One region of the Mesorhizobium sp. PUT5 genome, then DNA from elsewhere that is predicted to be linked to it. Evidence: predicted binding sites of a transcription regulator. Region 1 holds the regulator's gene; the other holds the start of a gene.
The links. The regulator PhoB, encoded in region 1, activates phosphate uptake and scavenging genes when phosphate is short. The targets are predictions, from matches to a motif close to TGTCATNNANCTGTCAT.
Positions count from the first base shown of each region.

Region 2: the regulator PhoB is predicted to act here: its motif matches at 3,511-3,527, upstream of ACTDI4_RS12555 (LTA synthase family protein).

Region 1 is NZ_JBQOSO010000003.1:4,076,005-4,083,985, forward strand. It holds gene xylF (D-xylose ABC transporter substrate-binding protein) at 1-619, opposite strand, end outside; gene ACTDI4_RS21425 (ROK family protein) at 878-2,146, shown strand; gene phoB (phosphate regulon transcriptional regulator PhoB) at 2,125-2,814, opposite strand; gene phoU (phosphate signaling complex protein PhoU) at 2,836-3,543, opposite strand; gene pstB (phosphate ABC transporter ATP-binding protein PstB) at 3,570-4,373, opposite strand; gene pstA (phosphate ABC transporter permease PstA) at 4,370-5,224, opposite strand; gene pstC (phosphate ABC transporter permease subunit PstC) at 5,228-6,217, opposite strand; gene pstS (phosphate ABC transporter substrate-binding protein PstS) at 6,278-7,336, opposite strand; gene ACTDI4_RS21460 (response regulator) at 7,558-7,981, opposite strand, start outside.
Region 2 is NZ_JBQOSO010000003.1:2,259,147-2,267,127, forward strand. It holds gene fabF (beta-ketoacyl-ACP synthase II) at 1-1,073, opposite strand, end outside; gene ACTDI4_RS12540 (acyl carrier protein) at 1,108-1,344, opposite strand; gene fabG (3-oxoacyl-[acyl-carrier-protein] reductase) at 1,591-2,328, opposite strand; gene fabD (ACP S-malonyltransferase) at 2,379-3,320, opposite strand; gene ACTDI4_RS12555 (LTA synthase family protein) at 3,626-5,482, shown strand; gene rpmG (50S ribosomal protein L33) at 5,625-5,792, shown strand; gene ACTDI4_RS12565 (DUF1489 family protein) at 5,867-6,304, opposite strand; gene ACTDI4_RS12570 (L-serine ammonia-lyase) at 6,370-7,773, opposite strand; gene gatA (Asp-tRNA(Asn)/Glu-tRNA(Gln) amidotransferase subunit GatA) at 7,950-7,981, opposite strand, start outside.

The DNA of each region.
Region 1 (7,981 bases):
CGGTCAGGATCTGCTCCATGTTCTTCTGCGCGTTGGCCGGCAGCCAGCCGTCCGTATAGGCCTCGCCGACATTCTTGATCTTGCCGGCGTCCATCGCCTCCTTCAGCACCTCCATCTGGCCGGAGAACAGGAAGTCGGCATTCGGGTCGGCGGAGGAGCCCTTGATGAAGGCGTAATTGCCTTCCGGCTTGACGGCGAAGACGCCCTTGGCCTGCAGGCGGCCGACCTCCTTGTTGTCGAAGGTCAGGTAGAAGACGTCCTTGTTCTCGATCAGGCGGTCATATCCGACCACCGGGATGCCCTCGTCCAGCGCCTTCTGCACGGCAGGCCCGATCGCCGAGGCGTCCTGCGCCAGGATGATGAGCGCGTTGGCGCCCTGCCCGATCAGGCTCTCGACATCCGTAAGCTGCTTGGCGGCGGATGACTGCGCGTCGGCGGAGATGTATTTGTCGCCGGCGGCCTCGATGGCCTTCTTCATCGCGGCCTCGTCGGTCTTCCAGCGCTCCTCCTGGAAGTTGGACCACGAAACGCCGATGACCTTGTCCTTGGCCTCGGCGACGGAAACCAGCGTCAGCGACATCGCCGCGCCGGCAAGTATGGCGGCAGTGAATTTCCTCATGATTTCCTCCCTGCGCCCAAGGCGCCTGTGAACCGGCCCGGGGCTTCCGATCCCGGGTCCACGCCAAAGCTCTTTTTTTCGAGCTTCGAAAAAAGTGTGACGCAAGCCGGGCGGCCTGTCAACGGGGTTCACAATGTCGCGAATTTTTTTTCGAGTCTCGAAATAATGTATGACAGCACGGCCTGCTTCTGCCACTATTTCGCTCCGGCGCCGGCAGCCCTGGTGGATCAGGGGCGCGGCCAAGGAGACGGTAAGGCAATGACGGTGGGCATCCGCCATGACGATCTTCGCCGGCGCAACCGCGCCATGGTGATAGGGGCCGTTCGGCGCAGCGGCGAGCCGTCGCGCACCGAGATCGCCTCGATCACAGGCCTGAGCAACTCGACGATCTCGGCGATCTCCTCCGACCTCATCGGCGAGGGAATCCTCGTCCAGCGCGGCAGCGGCCCCGCGCCGCTGAAGCGCGGCCGGCCCCAGATCGGGCTGGAGCTGGATGCGGCGGCCGCGGCCGTGGTCACCGCGGTGCTGTCGCTGAATTTCCTGGCCGTCGCCGTCATCGACTACGCCGGCAGCATCATTTCCGAGGAACAGCGGCGGCTGGACACGCTGGCCCTGCCGCGCGAGGAACTGGTGGGCGAATGCGTCGCGATCATGCGCCGGCATCTCGGCGACCCGGCGCTTTCCGGCAGGCGGGTGCTGCGCATCGCGCTGGCGGTGCAGGGCATCACGGATTCGCACGCCCGCACCATGCTGTGGTCGCCGATCACGCCGCACACCGACATCGCCCTCGCCGACGCGCTGGAGACGGCCTTCGGCATTCCGACCACGATCGAGAACGACTGCAACATGATGGCCGTGGCGCTGCGCTGGCGCGGCACCGACCGCTATAGGCACGACTTCATCGCCATGCTTTTGTCGCACGGCATCGGCATGGGCATCGTGCTCAACGGCGAACTGTTCGCCGGCACCCATTCCTCCGGCGGCGAGTTCGGCCACATGATCCACCGCCCGGGCGGCGCGCTGTGCCGCTGCGGACGGCGCGGCTGCGTGGAGGCCTATGCCGGCAACTACGCGATCTGGCGCAACGCCCATGGCCTGGGCGAGGACACGCCGCCGGCCGCCGACATCGCCGAGGCGGACATGCTGGCGCTGGCGCAGCGGGCGCGCGCGGCGGACGGGCCGGAACGCGAGGCCTACCGCAAGGCCGGCACGGCGCTGGGATTCGGCCTGGGCAACCTGTTCGCGCTGATCGACCCGGCGCCCGTCACCATGGTGGGCGTCGGCGCGCGCGCCTTCGACCTCATCGAGCCGGCCCTGCGCCGGGCGATCGCCCAGACGGCGGGCGGCCAGCATTCGGAATCGATCTCCTTCGACACCGAGCCGGACGAGCTGGCGCTGATCCGCGAAGGGTGCGCCATGCGCGCGCTGACCTTCGTGGACAACGAGATCTTCGCGCCCGGCCCGGCCCCGGGCCCGGCAACGGGCGAAGCGGCGCGAACAGCCCCTCAGTCTTCCTTTATGGCGTAGCCTGCGCCGCGGATGGTGCGGATGACGTCGGGCAGCCGGCCGTCATTGACCGCCTTGCGCAACCGTCCGACATGCACGTCCACCGTGCGCTCGTCGATGTAGATCGTCTCGCCCCAGACATTGTCGAGCAGTTGCGCCCGCGAAAAGACGCGCCCCGGATGCTGCATCATGAACTCCAGCAGGCGGAATTCGGTCGGCCCGAGCCTGATCTCGCTCTTCTTGCGGTAGACGCGGTGCTGCTCGCGGTCGAGCATGATGTCGCCGACCTTCAGCACGGACGAGAGCACTTCGGGCTTGGCGCGGCGCAGCAGCGCCTTCACCCGCGCCATGAACTCCGGCATCGAGAAGGGCTTGACCAGATAGTCGTCGGCGCCGGTGGACAGGCCGCGCACGCGGTCGCTTTCCTCGCCGCGCGCCGTCAGCATGATGACCGGCAGCCGCTCGGTCTGGGGCCGCATGCGCAGCCGGCGGCACAATTCGATGCCGGAGACGGCCGGCACCATCCAGTCGAGCACCAGAAGGTCCGGCACGTGCTCCTGGAGCCGGATCTCCGCCTCGTCGCCGCGCGTCACCACCTCGACCTGATAGCCTTCCGATTCCAGATTGTAGCGGAGCAGGACGCCAAGCGGCTCCTCGTCCTCCACCACCATGATGCGTGGTGCGATCATGCGCCTCTCCGTCCTCGCGTCTCAGCTCGCCGGCACCGACATGGCCGTCTCGTCGAGCTTCGGCCGGTTCGGCGGCAGTTGCTCGCCCGTCAGCACATAATAGGCATTCTCGGCGATGTTGGTGACATGGTCGCCGATGCGCTCCAAATTCTTGGCGCAGAACAGAAGATGCGTGCAGGCGGTGATGTTGCGCGGGTCCTCCATCATATAGGTCAACAGCTCGCGGAACACGGAGGTGTACTTCTCGTCGATGCGTTCGTCGTCGTCGCGCAACTGGGCAAGCGCCGGCGCGTCGCCCGCCACATAGTCCTCGATCACGCCGCCGACCTGCGCCAGCACGAGATCGGCCATGGAATCGATCGAATGCGACAGCTCGCGCGGCACGGCGCCCTGCCCGACCGCGTCGATCCGCTTGGCGATGTTCTTGGCGAGGTCGCCGATGCGCTCGAGGTCGCCGGCCATGCGGATGGCGCCGATCACCGCGCGCAGGTCGTGGGCCATCGGCTGGCGCTTGGCGATCAGGGTGATGGCGCGCGTATCCAGCTCGCGCTGGCGCGCATCCATGACGGCATCGTCGGAGACGACGCGCTGGGCCAGCGCGGTGTCGGAATGGGTCAGCGCCCGCGTGGCGTCGGCCACCATGGTGCCGGCGAGTTCGCCCATGCCGCGGATCAGGCCGCCGATCTGCTTCAGGTCCTCGTCGAAGGAGGCGACGGTATGTTCCATCATGGTCGTGTCCTCGTCTGCGTGGGCCGTCAGCCGAACCGGCCGGTGATGTAGTCCTGCGTGCGCTTCTCGCGCGGCGACGTGAAGATCTTCTCGGTGCGGTCGAACTCGATCAGTTCGCCCAGATACATGAAGGCGGTCTGGCTGGAGACGCGCGCCGCCTGCTGCATGTTGTGGGTGACGATGACGATGGTGTAGTCGGCCTGCAACTCGTCGATCAGTTCCTCGATCTTGGCCGTCGAGAGCGGATCGAGCGCCGAGGCCGGCTCGTCGAGCAGGATAACCTCCGGCTTCACCGCCACGGTGCGGGCGATGCACAGGCGCTGCTGCTGGCCGCCGGACAGCGAAAGGCCGCTGGCATGGAGCTTGTCCTTGACCTCGCCCCAGAGCGCTGCGCGCACCAGCGCCTCCTCCACCCGCACGTCGATCTCGGCCTTCGACAGCTTCTCGTAGAGCCGGATGCCGAAGGCGATGTTCTCGTAGATCGACATGGGGAACGGCGTCGGCTTCTGGAACACCATGCCGATCTTGGTGCGCAGAAGATTTAGATCCTGCGAGCGGTCGAGGATGTTCTCGCCGTCGAGCAGCACCTGGCCCTCGGCCCGCTGCTTCGGGTAAAGCTCATAGATGCGGTTGAGCACGCGCAGCAGCGTTGACTTGCCGCAGCCTGACGGGCCGATGAAGGCGGTGACGCTGCGCTCCGGCAGCTCCAGACCGATGTCCTTCAGCGCCCTGGACTCGCCATAGTAGAAATTGAGGTTCTTCACCTCGATCTTGGCCTTGCCGAGCACGGGCTCGGCCACGACTGTTTCGGGGGACAACATCGGTTTCATCTGTCCTCTCTGCGTCCGGTGAGGCTGCGGGCGAAGATGGAAAGGCCCAGAACCGTCATGGTGATGATGAGCGCGCCGGTCCAGGCCAGTTGCTGCCACTCCTCGTAGGGCGAGAGCGCGAACTGGAAGATGGTGACCGGAAGGCTGGCGATCGGCGCGTTGAGATTGCTCGACCAGAACTGGTTGTTGAGCGCGGTGAACAGCAGCGGCGCCGTCTCGCCGGAGATGCGGGCGATCGCCAGCAGGATGCCGGTGACGATGCCGGAAAGGGCGGCGCGGTAGGCGACGGACCGGATCACCACCCAGCGCGGCGCACCGATGGCCGTGCCGGCCTCGCGCAGCGCGTTGGGCACCAGGTTCAGCATGTCCTCCGTCGTGCGAACCACCACGGGAATGACCAGGATGGCGAGCGCGATGGCACCGGCGATGGCCGAGAAGTGGCCCATGGGCCGCACCATCAGCTCATAGACGAACAGGCCGATGATGATGGAGGGCGCCGAAAGAAGGATGTCGTTGATGAAGCGCACCACCGTCGACAGCTTTGAGAAGCGGCCGTATTCGGCCATGTAGGTGCCGGCCAGCACGCCGATGGGGGTGCCGACGGCCACCGCGATCACCGTCATGACGATGGAGCCGGCGATGGCGTTGGCGAGACCGCCGGCGTCGCCCGGCGGCGGCGTCATCTGCGTGAACACCGAGACCGACAGGCCGGCCAGTCCCTTGTAGACCAGCGCGCCGAGGATCAGCGCCAGCCATGCCAGGCCGATGCCGGCCGCGCATGTGCACAGCCCCATCATGACGGCATTCCTGGCCTTGCGGCGGCGGTGAAGCGAGGAGGAAGGCACGGACATGGCTCAGGCTCCGGCGCGGCGGTCGATCCGCAGCAGCATGAAGCGCGCCGCAGCGAGGATCAGGAAGGTGATGACGAACAGGATGAGGCCGAGCGCCACCAGCGAAGAGGTGTAGAGGGCGCCGTCGGCTTCCGTGAATTCGTTGGCGATGGAGGCCGAGATCGTCGTGCCCGGCGCGAACAGCGAGGCGCTAATGCGGTGGGCGTTGCCGATGACGAAGGTGACCGCCATGGTCTCGCCGAGTGCGCGGCCGAGGCCCAGCATGACGCCGCCCATGATGCCGACGCGGGTGTAGGGAATGACGATGCGTCGCGTCACTTCCCATGTGGTGCAGCCGATGCCGTAGGCCGATTCCTTGAGCACGGCCGGCACGGTGTCGAACACGTCCTTGGTGATGGAGGTGATGAAGGGCAGCACCATGATGGCCAGGATCAGCGCCGAGGTGAGCAGGCCGATGCCGTAGGGCGGACCGGCGAACAGGTTCTCCAGCACCGGCACGCCCTTGAACAGGCCGATCACGAAGGGCTGGAGATAGACCTGGAGGAACGGGGCGAAGACGAACAGGCCCCAGATGCCGTAGATGATGGAGGGAATGCCCGCCAGCAGTTCGACGGCGATGCCGATCGGCCGGCGCAGCGGCCGCGGGCACAATTCGGTCAGGAACACGGCGATGCCGATGCCGATGGGAACCGCGATCAGGATGGCGATGGCGGAGGTGACGAGGGTGCCGTAGATCGGCGCCAGCGCGCCGAATTTCTCCGTCACGGGGTTCCACGACTGGGTGGTGAGGAAGGAGGGGCCGAACGCCGACAATGCCGGCCAGGCGCCGACCACCAGCGAGACGGCGACACCGCCCAGGATGACCAGCACCAGGATGGCGGAGGCACGCGTAAGGGCGTGGAAGACCGCATCGGTGAGCGCGAAACGCCGCACTGTGGCCGCACGCGCTGCGGCGCCGGCATGCCGGGGCATGGCTTCGGAAACGACGGTCATCGAACGCCCTCGCTGTGGAAAGGAGAGGGGAGAGCGCCCGCGGCGCCCTCCCCGCCTGCATTACATGGCGGAATAGAGCGGCTTGCCGTCGGAGCCGACGATGTCCTTGGCCCACATGTCCTCGACGCTCTTGACCACGTTTTCCGGCATCGGCACGTAGTCCAGTTCGCCGGCCATTTCGGCGCCCTTCTCATAGGACCAGGCGAAGAACTTCAGCGCTTCGGCGGTGGCGGCCGCATCGTCCGGGTTCTTGTAGACTAGGATCCAGGTCGCGGCCGTCATCGGCCAGGACTCGGCGCCGGGCTGGTTGGCCAGGATGACGCCGTAGCCGGGCTGCGAGGACCAGTCGGCATTGGCGGCCGCGGCGGAGAAGGCGGCGGCGGTCGGCTCGACCTTTTTGCCGTCCTTGTTGATCATGTCGGCATAGGTCAGCTTGTTCTGCTTGGCATAGGCATATTCGACATAGCCGATCGAGCCGCCGGTCTGGGCGACGTTGTTGGCCACGCCCTCATTGCCCTTGGCGCCGATGCCGACGGGCCATTCCAGCGCGGTGTTGACGCCGACCTTGTCCTTCCAGTCGGCATTCACTTCGGCGAGGTAGTAGGAGAAGTTGAAGGTCGTGCCCGAGCCGTCCGAGCGATGCACGACGGCGATGGCCTGATCGGGCAGCTTCACGTCGGGGTTGAGCTTCTGGATCGCCTCGTCGTTCCAGTTGGCGATTTTGCCCTGGAAGATGTCGGCCAGCGTGGTGCCGTCGAGCACCAGTTCGCCCGGCTTGACGCCTTCGAGGTTCACGACCGGCACGATGCCGCCCATCACCATGGGGAACTGGGCAAGGCCGTTGGCCTCCAGGTCCTCGCCCTTCATCGGCGCGTCGGAGGCGCCGAAGGTCACCGTCTTGGCCTTGATCTGCTTGATGCCGCCGCCCGAGCCGATCGACTGGTAGTTGAGGCCGATGCCGGTCTCCTTCTTGTAGGCGTCGGCCCACTTGGCATAGATCGGATAGGGGAAGGTAGCGCCGGCGCCGGAAATATCCGCGGCGAGCGCGGCGGGAACGGTCATCGCGGACGCCGCAGCCATTGCGATCGCAACAGCCGCCGAGCGGATGAAATGTCTCATGTGGCCTGCTCCTGTTCGGAAGTGGTCTCTCGACGCCTTTCCTTCGGCGTCGGGCGTGGCCTTAAGCCCGCTTTATTACAGTCGCATGACAGTTTCGTGTCGCTTCGGTAACGATCGACGCGTGCAGGCAGGCCCGCGGGGCGGCGCACGCGGCCCGGCGGGAAAAGCGGTCGCGCCGCAGACCCGCGCTTTCCAGAAGAAAATCGAGGCGCTGCGCCCCCCTACATGGCCTCGCGCCGCAGGATATCGCCCGCGCCCAGCCAGCGCTCCAGCTTCTCCAGCAGCGATTTCGGGCTGATCGGTTTCGGCAGGTAGTCGTCCATGCCGGCCTCCAGGCAGCGCTCGCGGTCGCCCTTCAGCGCATGCGCCGTGACGCCGACGATCGGCACATGCCTGCCCTCCAGGACTTCGCGCTCGCGGATCTCCGCGGTCGCCTCCAGCCCGTTCATCTCCGGCATCGACACGTCCATCAGGATCATGCGCGGCTTCATCCTGACCGCCATCTCCAGCGCCTTGCGCCCGTTGCTGACGATGTAGAAGCTGTATCCCGTCTCGCCGAGGATCTGCGTGAAGACGAGCTGGTTCACCTCATTGTCCTCGGCCACCAGGATGTCCAGCCGGTTCAGGTCCTTCTGCGCCGCGTCG
Region 2 (7,981 bases), 1.8 Mb from region 1:
ATCGCCTCGGCCGCTCCCGCCGCACCGAGCAGATGGCCGATCGACGACTTGGTGGACGACATCGACACTTTCGGGGCGGCATCGCCGACCAGGCGCTCGACGGCGCCGAGCTCGATCGTGTCGGCCATGGTCGAGGTGCCGTGGGCGTTGATATAGTCGATGTCGGCGGGCTTCAGTCCCGCACGCTTCAGTGCAGCGCTCATGCAACGGAACGCGCCGTCGCCATCTTCGGCCGGAGCGGTGATGTGGTAGGCGTCGCCGGTCATGCCGTAGCCGGTAACCTCGGCATAAATCTTGGCGCCGCGCGCCTTGGCGTGCTCCAGTTCCTCCAGGACCACGACGCCGGCGCCCTCGCCCATGACGAAGCCGTCGCGGTCGCGATCATAGGGGCGCGACGCCTTTTCAGGCGCGTCGTTGCGCTCGGTGGAGAGCGCGCGGCAGGCCGCGAAGCCGGCCAGAGAAAGCCGCGTCACCGGCGCCTCGGCGCCGCCTGCCAGCATCACGTCGGCATCGCCGAACTGGATCAGCCGCGCCGCATCGCCGATCGCGTGCGCGCCGGTGGAGCAGGCGGTGACCACGGCGTGGTTCGGGCCTTTCAGCCCATGCCGGATCGAGACCTGCCCGGACACCAGGTTGATGATGTTGCCGGGAATGAAGAAGGGGCTGATACGACGAGGGCCGCGATCATGCAGGATGAGCGCGTTCTCGGCGATGCCTTCGATGCCGCCGATGCCGGAGCCGATCATGACGCCGGTGGCGCATTGTTCTTCATGCGTCTTCGGCTGCCAGCCCGAATCCTTCAGCGCCTCGTCGGCGGCCGCGATCCCATAGAGGATGAAGTCGCCGATCTTGCGCAGTTCCTTGGCTTCAAGGACCGATTCGGGATTGAAGGTGGCGCCGGAGCCGTCGCCCCGCGGTATGACGTGGGCGATCTTGCAGGCAAGATCGTCCACCTCGAAGCTGGTGACGCGCGTTGCCGCGCTGCGGCCGGTCAGAAGCTCTTTCCAACCGTGCTCGGCCCCGACGCCGAAAGGCGACAGCAGGCCGAGACCCGTAACGACGACGCGTCTCATCGCAGATACTCTTCAGCGGCGACTGCGTTGGAAATCAGGCCGAAGCCTTGTCGATGTACTTCACGGCATCGCCGACCGTGAGAATGGTCTCGGCCGCATCGTCCGGGATCTCGACACCGAATTCTTCTTCGAACGCCATGACAAGTTCGACCGTGTCGAGGCTGTCTGCGCCCAGATCGTCGATGAAGCTGGCCTGCTCCGTCACCTTATCGGCGTCGACGCCAAGATGTTCGATGACGATCTTTTTGACGCGCTCTGCGGTGTCACTCATATGGGCATCCTCGTCTTCAAGTTTGTTTGTCTTCGTTAGCGGGCATGTTGCCCCTAATCAAGCTGAAAGATGGGCCTGCCGGAAACGCTGCCAGGCTGGCCACGGTCGCCCGAAAACCCCCGGGTTGCGGGCCGCATTACACGAAAACGTCGCTGGCTCCAAGCGGGGCCGGGCTTTTTCCCCGCCCCGTCGTTTCCTGTCCCCAGGGTTGCTACTCCGGATTTGCCTCGACCAATGCCGGATCGGTCAGATCATCGCCATGCCGCCGTTGACGTGCAGCGTCTGGCCTGTGACATAGGCTGCCTCGTCCGAAGCGAGATAGGCGACCGCCGAGGCGACCTCGGCGCCGGTCCCCATCCGCCTGGTGGGGATGGCGGCCATGATGGCCTCTTTCTGCTTGTCGTTCAGCTTGTCGGTCATGGCCGATTCGATGAAGCCCGGCGCGACGCAGTTGACGGTCACGCTGCGGGTCGCGATCTCCTGGGCCAACGACTTGGAAAAGCCGATCATGCCGGCCTTGGAAGCGCAATAGTTCGCCTGGCCAGGGTTTCCGGTCACGCCGACCACGGAGGTGATGTTGATGATGCGGCCGTGGCGGCGGCGCATCATCGGATGGGTGAGTTCCCGGGTCAGGCGGAACACGGCGGTCAGGTTCACCTCCATCACCGAATCCCAGTCCGCGTCGGACATGCGCACGAACAGCCCGTCCCTGGTGATGCCGGCGTTGTTGACGAGGATGTCCACTCCCTCCAGTTCGGCTTCCGCCTTCTGGCCGAGCGCCTTGACTTCGTCGCGGTCGGACAGATTCGCCGGGAAGAGCTTCACCCGGTCGCCCAGTTCGGCAGCCAACGCCTCGAGCCTCTCCATGCGGGTGCCATGCAGCCCGACGGTCGCTCCCTGCGCGTGCAGCACGCGCGCGATCGCTTCGCCGATGCCACCCGTCGCCCCGGTGACAAGCGCCTTGCGGCCGGTCAGATCGAACATTGTTGTCTCCTTGGAACGCTCTCCCGGTAAGAGAGGTCGAATGTAACAGGTCAGCCCAAAGTCGCCAGCGCCGCGTCCACGTCGGCAGGCGTGCCGACGGAAGCCGTGGCGATGTCGCGGTTGATGCGCCGGGCCAGGCCTGACAGCACCTTGCCCGCGCCCACCTCGTAGAGCGTAGTCATGCCGTTGGCGCCGAACCATTCCACCGTCTCGCGCCAGCGCACGCGGCCCGTCACCTGCTCGACCAGGCGGCTGGCGATGGTTTCGGGATCGCTCGTCGGCGCAACGGACACGTTCGACACGACCGGCACGGCCGGCGCAATTTTCTTCACGCCGGCCAGTGCCTCGCGCATCGCTTCGGCGGCCGGCGCCATCAGCGCGCAATGGAAGGGTGCCGACACCTGCAGCATCAACGCGCGCTTGGCGCCCTTTTCGGTGCACAGCCTGGCGGCCAGTTCGACCGCCGCCCTGGCGCCGGAGATGACGAGCTGCCCGCCGCCATTGTCGTTGGCCACCTGGCAAACCGATCCCTTCGCGGCTTCGGCGCAGGCGGCTTCGACGTCGGCCTGCTCCAGCCCGATGATGGCGGCCATGGCGCCCTCGCCCACAGGCACGGCGGACTGCATGGCGTTGCCGCGGATGCGCAGGAGCCGCGCCGCATCGGCCACGGAAACGAAGCCTGCGGCGGCAAGCGCCGAATACTCGCCGAGCGAGTGGCCGGCGACGTAGGAGACCTTGTCCTTCAGCGAAAAGCCGCGCGCTTCCAGCGCCCTGACGGCAGCGAGCGAAACCGCCATGAGCGCCGGCTGGGCGTTGGCCGTCAGCGTCAGCGTCTCCTCCGGGCCTTCCCAGATAACGGCGGAAAGCTTCTCGCCCAGCGCCTCGTCGACCTCCTCGAAGACGCGCCGCGCCTCGGGGAACGCATCGGCCAGGTCCTTGCCCATGCCGACGGCCTGGCTGCCCTGTCCGGGAAAGGTGAATGCGATCGCCATGTTGCTGACCCCGTTCCGTCTCTCGATGCCTGCCTGTGGCGCAAGCGGCCCCGCCAAGTCAAGCCCGCCGACGGCCGGGGTCCCGCCGGCCGGCAGGCCGTGGGCCGCTCACGCATGATTAAAGGCAGACACTATTTTTTGCCGGCTTGTCCCGCTTTTGCCGCAACCGCCGGGTTTGCGTGACGGTTTCATGACAGTTAAATGACATATTTTCGCGTGCGTTCCGGGAGTTGGAGTTGGCGACGGGCAGAGCAAACACAGCAATGGCCGCATCTGCGGGCACGAGCATTCCGCCACGCGCCGGAATGCGGAGCGCACGGATTTGGCCCGCAGCCCGCTACGGCTTCTATTCGCTTCTGGCTTCGGCCACCCTCGTCTTTGCCATCGAACTGATTTTTCGGGGTGATTTCGGCTCCACGACCGGCTTCTTCCTGCAGCCGTTCAAGCCGGGCTGGACGACGATCGTGCTTTTCACGCTGACGGTGATCGCGCTGGACGCGTTGCTGGGCCGCGCATATCAGGCGCTGATCCTGGTGGCGCCGCTGACGCTGACGCTGGCCTTCATCGGCCATCAGAAATCGCACTATCTGGGCGATCCGCTCTATCCGACCGATTTCCTCTTCGCTCGCCAGATCGTCGACCTTCTGCCGCTTCTGGTCCGTGAGAGGCCGCTGACAGGCCTGGCCATGGTCGCCGGGCTGGCAGGCGTCCTGGCTCTGCTCATCTTCGCCTGGCGTCAGTGCTGCCGCCGAATCCGCGTCATGAGCTACCGGGGCCGTGCCGCCCGGCTGGCATTGTGCATCCCGTTGCTGGCCTCTTTCGTCTCCATCATGGACTACGCCACATTCTCGTGGACGCGAGACCGGCTGAACATCATCCCGATGATGTGGGACCAGAAGGAGAACTACAACTCCAACGGGTTCGCGCTGGCCTTCGCGCTCAACGTGCCGATGGCGCATGTCACGGCACCCGCCGGCTATTCCGACAAGGCCATCGCGGCCATCGCCAAGCCCCAGGTCACAGCCTCGGTGCCGGCGGATAAGCCGGACATCATTATCGTGATGAGCGAATCCTTCTGGGATCCGACGGAACTGCCGGGCGTCACCATCACGCCGGACCCGATTCCGACGGTGCGGTCGCTGCAATCGGGTTCGGTGTTCTCGCCGGAATTCGGCGGCATGACGGCCAATGTCGAGTTTGAGGCGCTGACGGGCTTTTCCAACGCGTTCCTGCCGGCCGGCTCGATTCCCTACCAGCAATATGTGCGCGCGCCGGTTCCCTCGCTGGCCACCTTCCTGAAGAGCGAGGGCTACGAGGCGCGGGCCATTCACCCCGGCACCAACTGGTTCTGGAACCGTGGCAACGTCTACCAGGATTTCGGCTTCGACGATTTCAAGTCGGAGGAGAACCTGCCGCCCATGATCAAGCGCGGGCCGCTGGCCTCCGACGAATCGATGACCGACGAGATCATCCGCGAGGGCGAGGAGACGGACGCGCCGTTCTTCTTCTTTGCCGTAAGCCTCCAGAACCATGGGCCTTACGAGCCCAATCGCTACCCAGACGCCGCCCACGCAGTGCAGGCTTCCACCAGTCAGTGGGCACGCGATTCGCTGCAGAGCTATGCGGAGGGCGCAGCCGATGCCGACCGCGGCCTGCAGCGCCTGATCGACTGGGCTAAGAATCGCGACCGGCCGACCGTGATCGCTTTCTTCGGCGACCACCTGCCCCCGCTCGGCCCCGTCTATGTCGAGACCGGCTTCCTCAAGAACAACGTCGCGCCCCGCAAGGAAGCCCCCGACCAGATGCTCAGGCACCACAATACCCCGCTGGTGCTGTGGTCGAACAGGACCGGCCCGGTCGAGCAGACCGGCGCGATCAGCCCTGCCCTGCTGCCCTTCCACGTGCTCAAGGCGGCGGGCATCACCCACCCCTACTACACGGGCTTCCTCGGCGCGCTCAGCGAACGCTACCGCATCGTCGACCGCAACGTGCTCTTCGACGCCAATGGCGAGGCGACGCCCGACTGGGCGCAGCAAAAGGAGACCGACCCGGCGATCCGCGATTTTCGCTACCTTCAATACGACATGATGTTCGGCAAGCGCCGCGCCGGCCCCGATTTCTTCCCCGAGACGGTGAACAAGCTCATTGCCCACACAAGCTGAGAGCCGGTCCGGCCGGGCGACGAGGGACACGAAGGCTTGACTTTCCGGGCGCATTCTTTATGTGTCGCGCCAAGTTTCCCGCGCCCGGGCGCCGTGCCCGTGCTCCTGCGGCTCGAACCCCAGACATCAACGGACTGACATCATGGCCAAAGCCGCAAACATCAAGATCAAGCTTCTTTCGACCGCCGATACCGGCTTCTTCTACGTGACGAGCAAGAACAGCCGCACCAAGACCGAGAAGCTGTCGTTTCGCAAGTACGATCCGGTCGCCAAGAAGCACGTCGAGTTCAAGGAAACCAAGATCAAGTAATTCGGGGTTTCCGCCGAAAACAAAAAAGCCGTCCTTCGGGGCGGCTTTTTTGTTATGGCCCCCAGGCCGGCGCCTCACAGAAGGCCGAGTTCGGCCAGGTCCTGTCTGAGCTTCGCAGGCATCTCGGCCAGCGCCGAGCGCCCCGTTCCGAGGTCGGCGGGCGCATCCTCAGGCTTCAGATAGCGCCAGCCCTGGAAGGCCCGACGCGGCTGCCACTGCGTGCGCACGACATGCGGATCGAGCACGAGGCGGCAACGGCCGATGCCCTCGGCATCGGTGAAGGGCCGGATCTCCGTGATGAGCTGGCGGCATTGCACCGAGCCCTTGATGACCCAGTAGAGCGAGCCGCCGTCCACGATCTCGGCGCCACGCGTCGGCACCATACGGGTGGTATGGTACTGCTCCACGGGCTGCCCGGCCCGTCGGCATTCGTCGAGCCTGAAGGCGATCCACTCCTCAAGGTCCTCGACGCTGTCGCAGCCGACGCACAATTTTATCAGGTTGAGAGCCATGGCTTCACGTTAGCCCGCCGCCGACGCGCGTCAACGGCCTGAACCGTTTCTCCACATGCGGCGCATCAGCACTCCACCACATTGACCGCAAGGCCGCCCAGGCTGGTCTCCTTGTATTTCTCGTTCATGTCCAGCCCGGTCTGGCGCATGGTCTCTATCGCCGCGTCGAGCGGAACAAAATGTGTTCCATCGCCCTTGATGGCAAGGGAGGCGGCCGTCACCGCCTTGACCGCGCCGAGAGCGTTGCGCTCGATGCAGGGCACCTGCACCAATCCGGCTACGGGGTCGCAGGTCATGCCCAGATGATGCTCCAGTGCGATCTCCGCCGCGTTCTCGACCTGCTCGGGCGTGCCGCCCATGACCGCGCACAGGCCGGCGGCGGCCATCGCCGAAGCCGATCCCACCTCGCCCTGGCAGCCGACTTCGGCACCGGAGATCGAGGCGTTGGTCTTGATGATGCCGCCGACCGCCGCGGCGGTGAGCAGGAAGTCGCGGATGCTGGCCTGATCCGCTTCCGGGTGGAAATGCAGCCAGTAGCGCAGTACGGCCGGCAGCGTTCCCGCCGCCCCGTTCGTCGGTGCGGTGACCACGCGCCCGCCTGCCGCATTCTCCTCATTGACCGCCATGGCGTAGATCGACAGCCAGTCGTTGGCCAGCACCGGATTGGGCCGGTTCTGCTGCCATTCCTCCTGCAGCTTGTCGTGCAACTGGCGGGCGCGGCGGCGCACCTTCAGGCCGCCCGGCATGATGCCTTCCTGCGTCAATCCGCGCTCGATGCAGCCGCGCATGGCGCCCCAGATCGCGTCCAGGCCGGAATCGAGCTCCGCGCGCGGCATGTGCGTCTCCTCATTGGTCCGCTTCATGTCGGCGATGGAAAGGCCGCTCCTGGCCGCCATGGCGAGCATCTCGGCAGCCGTCTTGAAGGGATAAGGCACCTTCTTTCCCTCGGTGTTGACCGAGCCGCGCGTCTTCATGCGCTGCAACTCCTCCTCGGAAACCACGAAGCCGCCGCCGATGGAATAATAGATGCGTTTCAGGAGCAGCCGGTCGCCGGAATCATAGGCATAGAAGGCCATGCCGTTGGCATGTCCGGTCAGCGGCGTCTTCTTGTCCAGCACGAGATCCTTGCCGGGATCGAAGCGGTAGGAGGGGTGTCCGGGCGGAGCGATTCGCTTCTCGGCCGCCACCTTGGCGATGATGGTATCGACATGGTCGGGATCGACGCTTTGTGGAGTGAGCCCGGTCAGGCCCAGCACGACAGCGCGGTCGCTGCCGTGGCCGATGCCGGTATAGGCCAGCGAGCCGTGCAGGCTGGCGCCAAGGCGGTCGACCTTCGCGCCGGCTGGCCGCGGCCAGTCGTCCGACAGCAATTCGGCAAGAAAGCGCGTGGCCGCCGTCATCGGCCCCATCGTGTGCGACGAGGACGGGCCGATGCCGATCTTGAACAGGTCGAAAACCGAAAGGAACACGCGAGGATCTCCCAAAGCAAGCGTTGGCCTACATATAGGAAACCGGCAACAGCGCGCGACGGAATTCGCGCCATCCGGCTGCCGTTTTGCGCACGCGCCTGCAAACCGGTTATCTTGGCCGGCCGCACCGCGACGTGCGGACAATCAGCCGACCGGCGAAACCGGAGCGCGCGCGGCTACCACCATGCCTGCGGCTGGAACCTGCCTG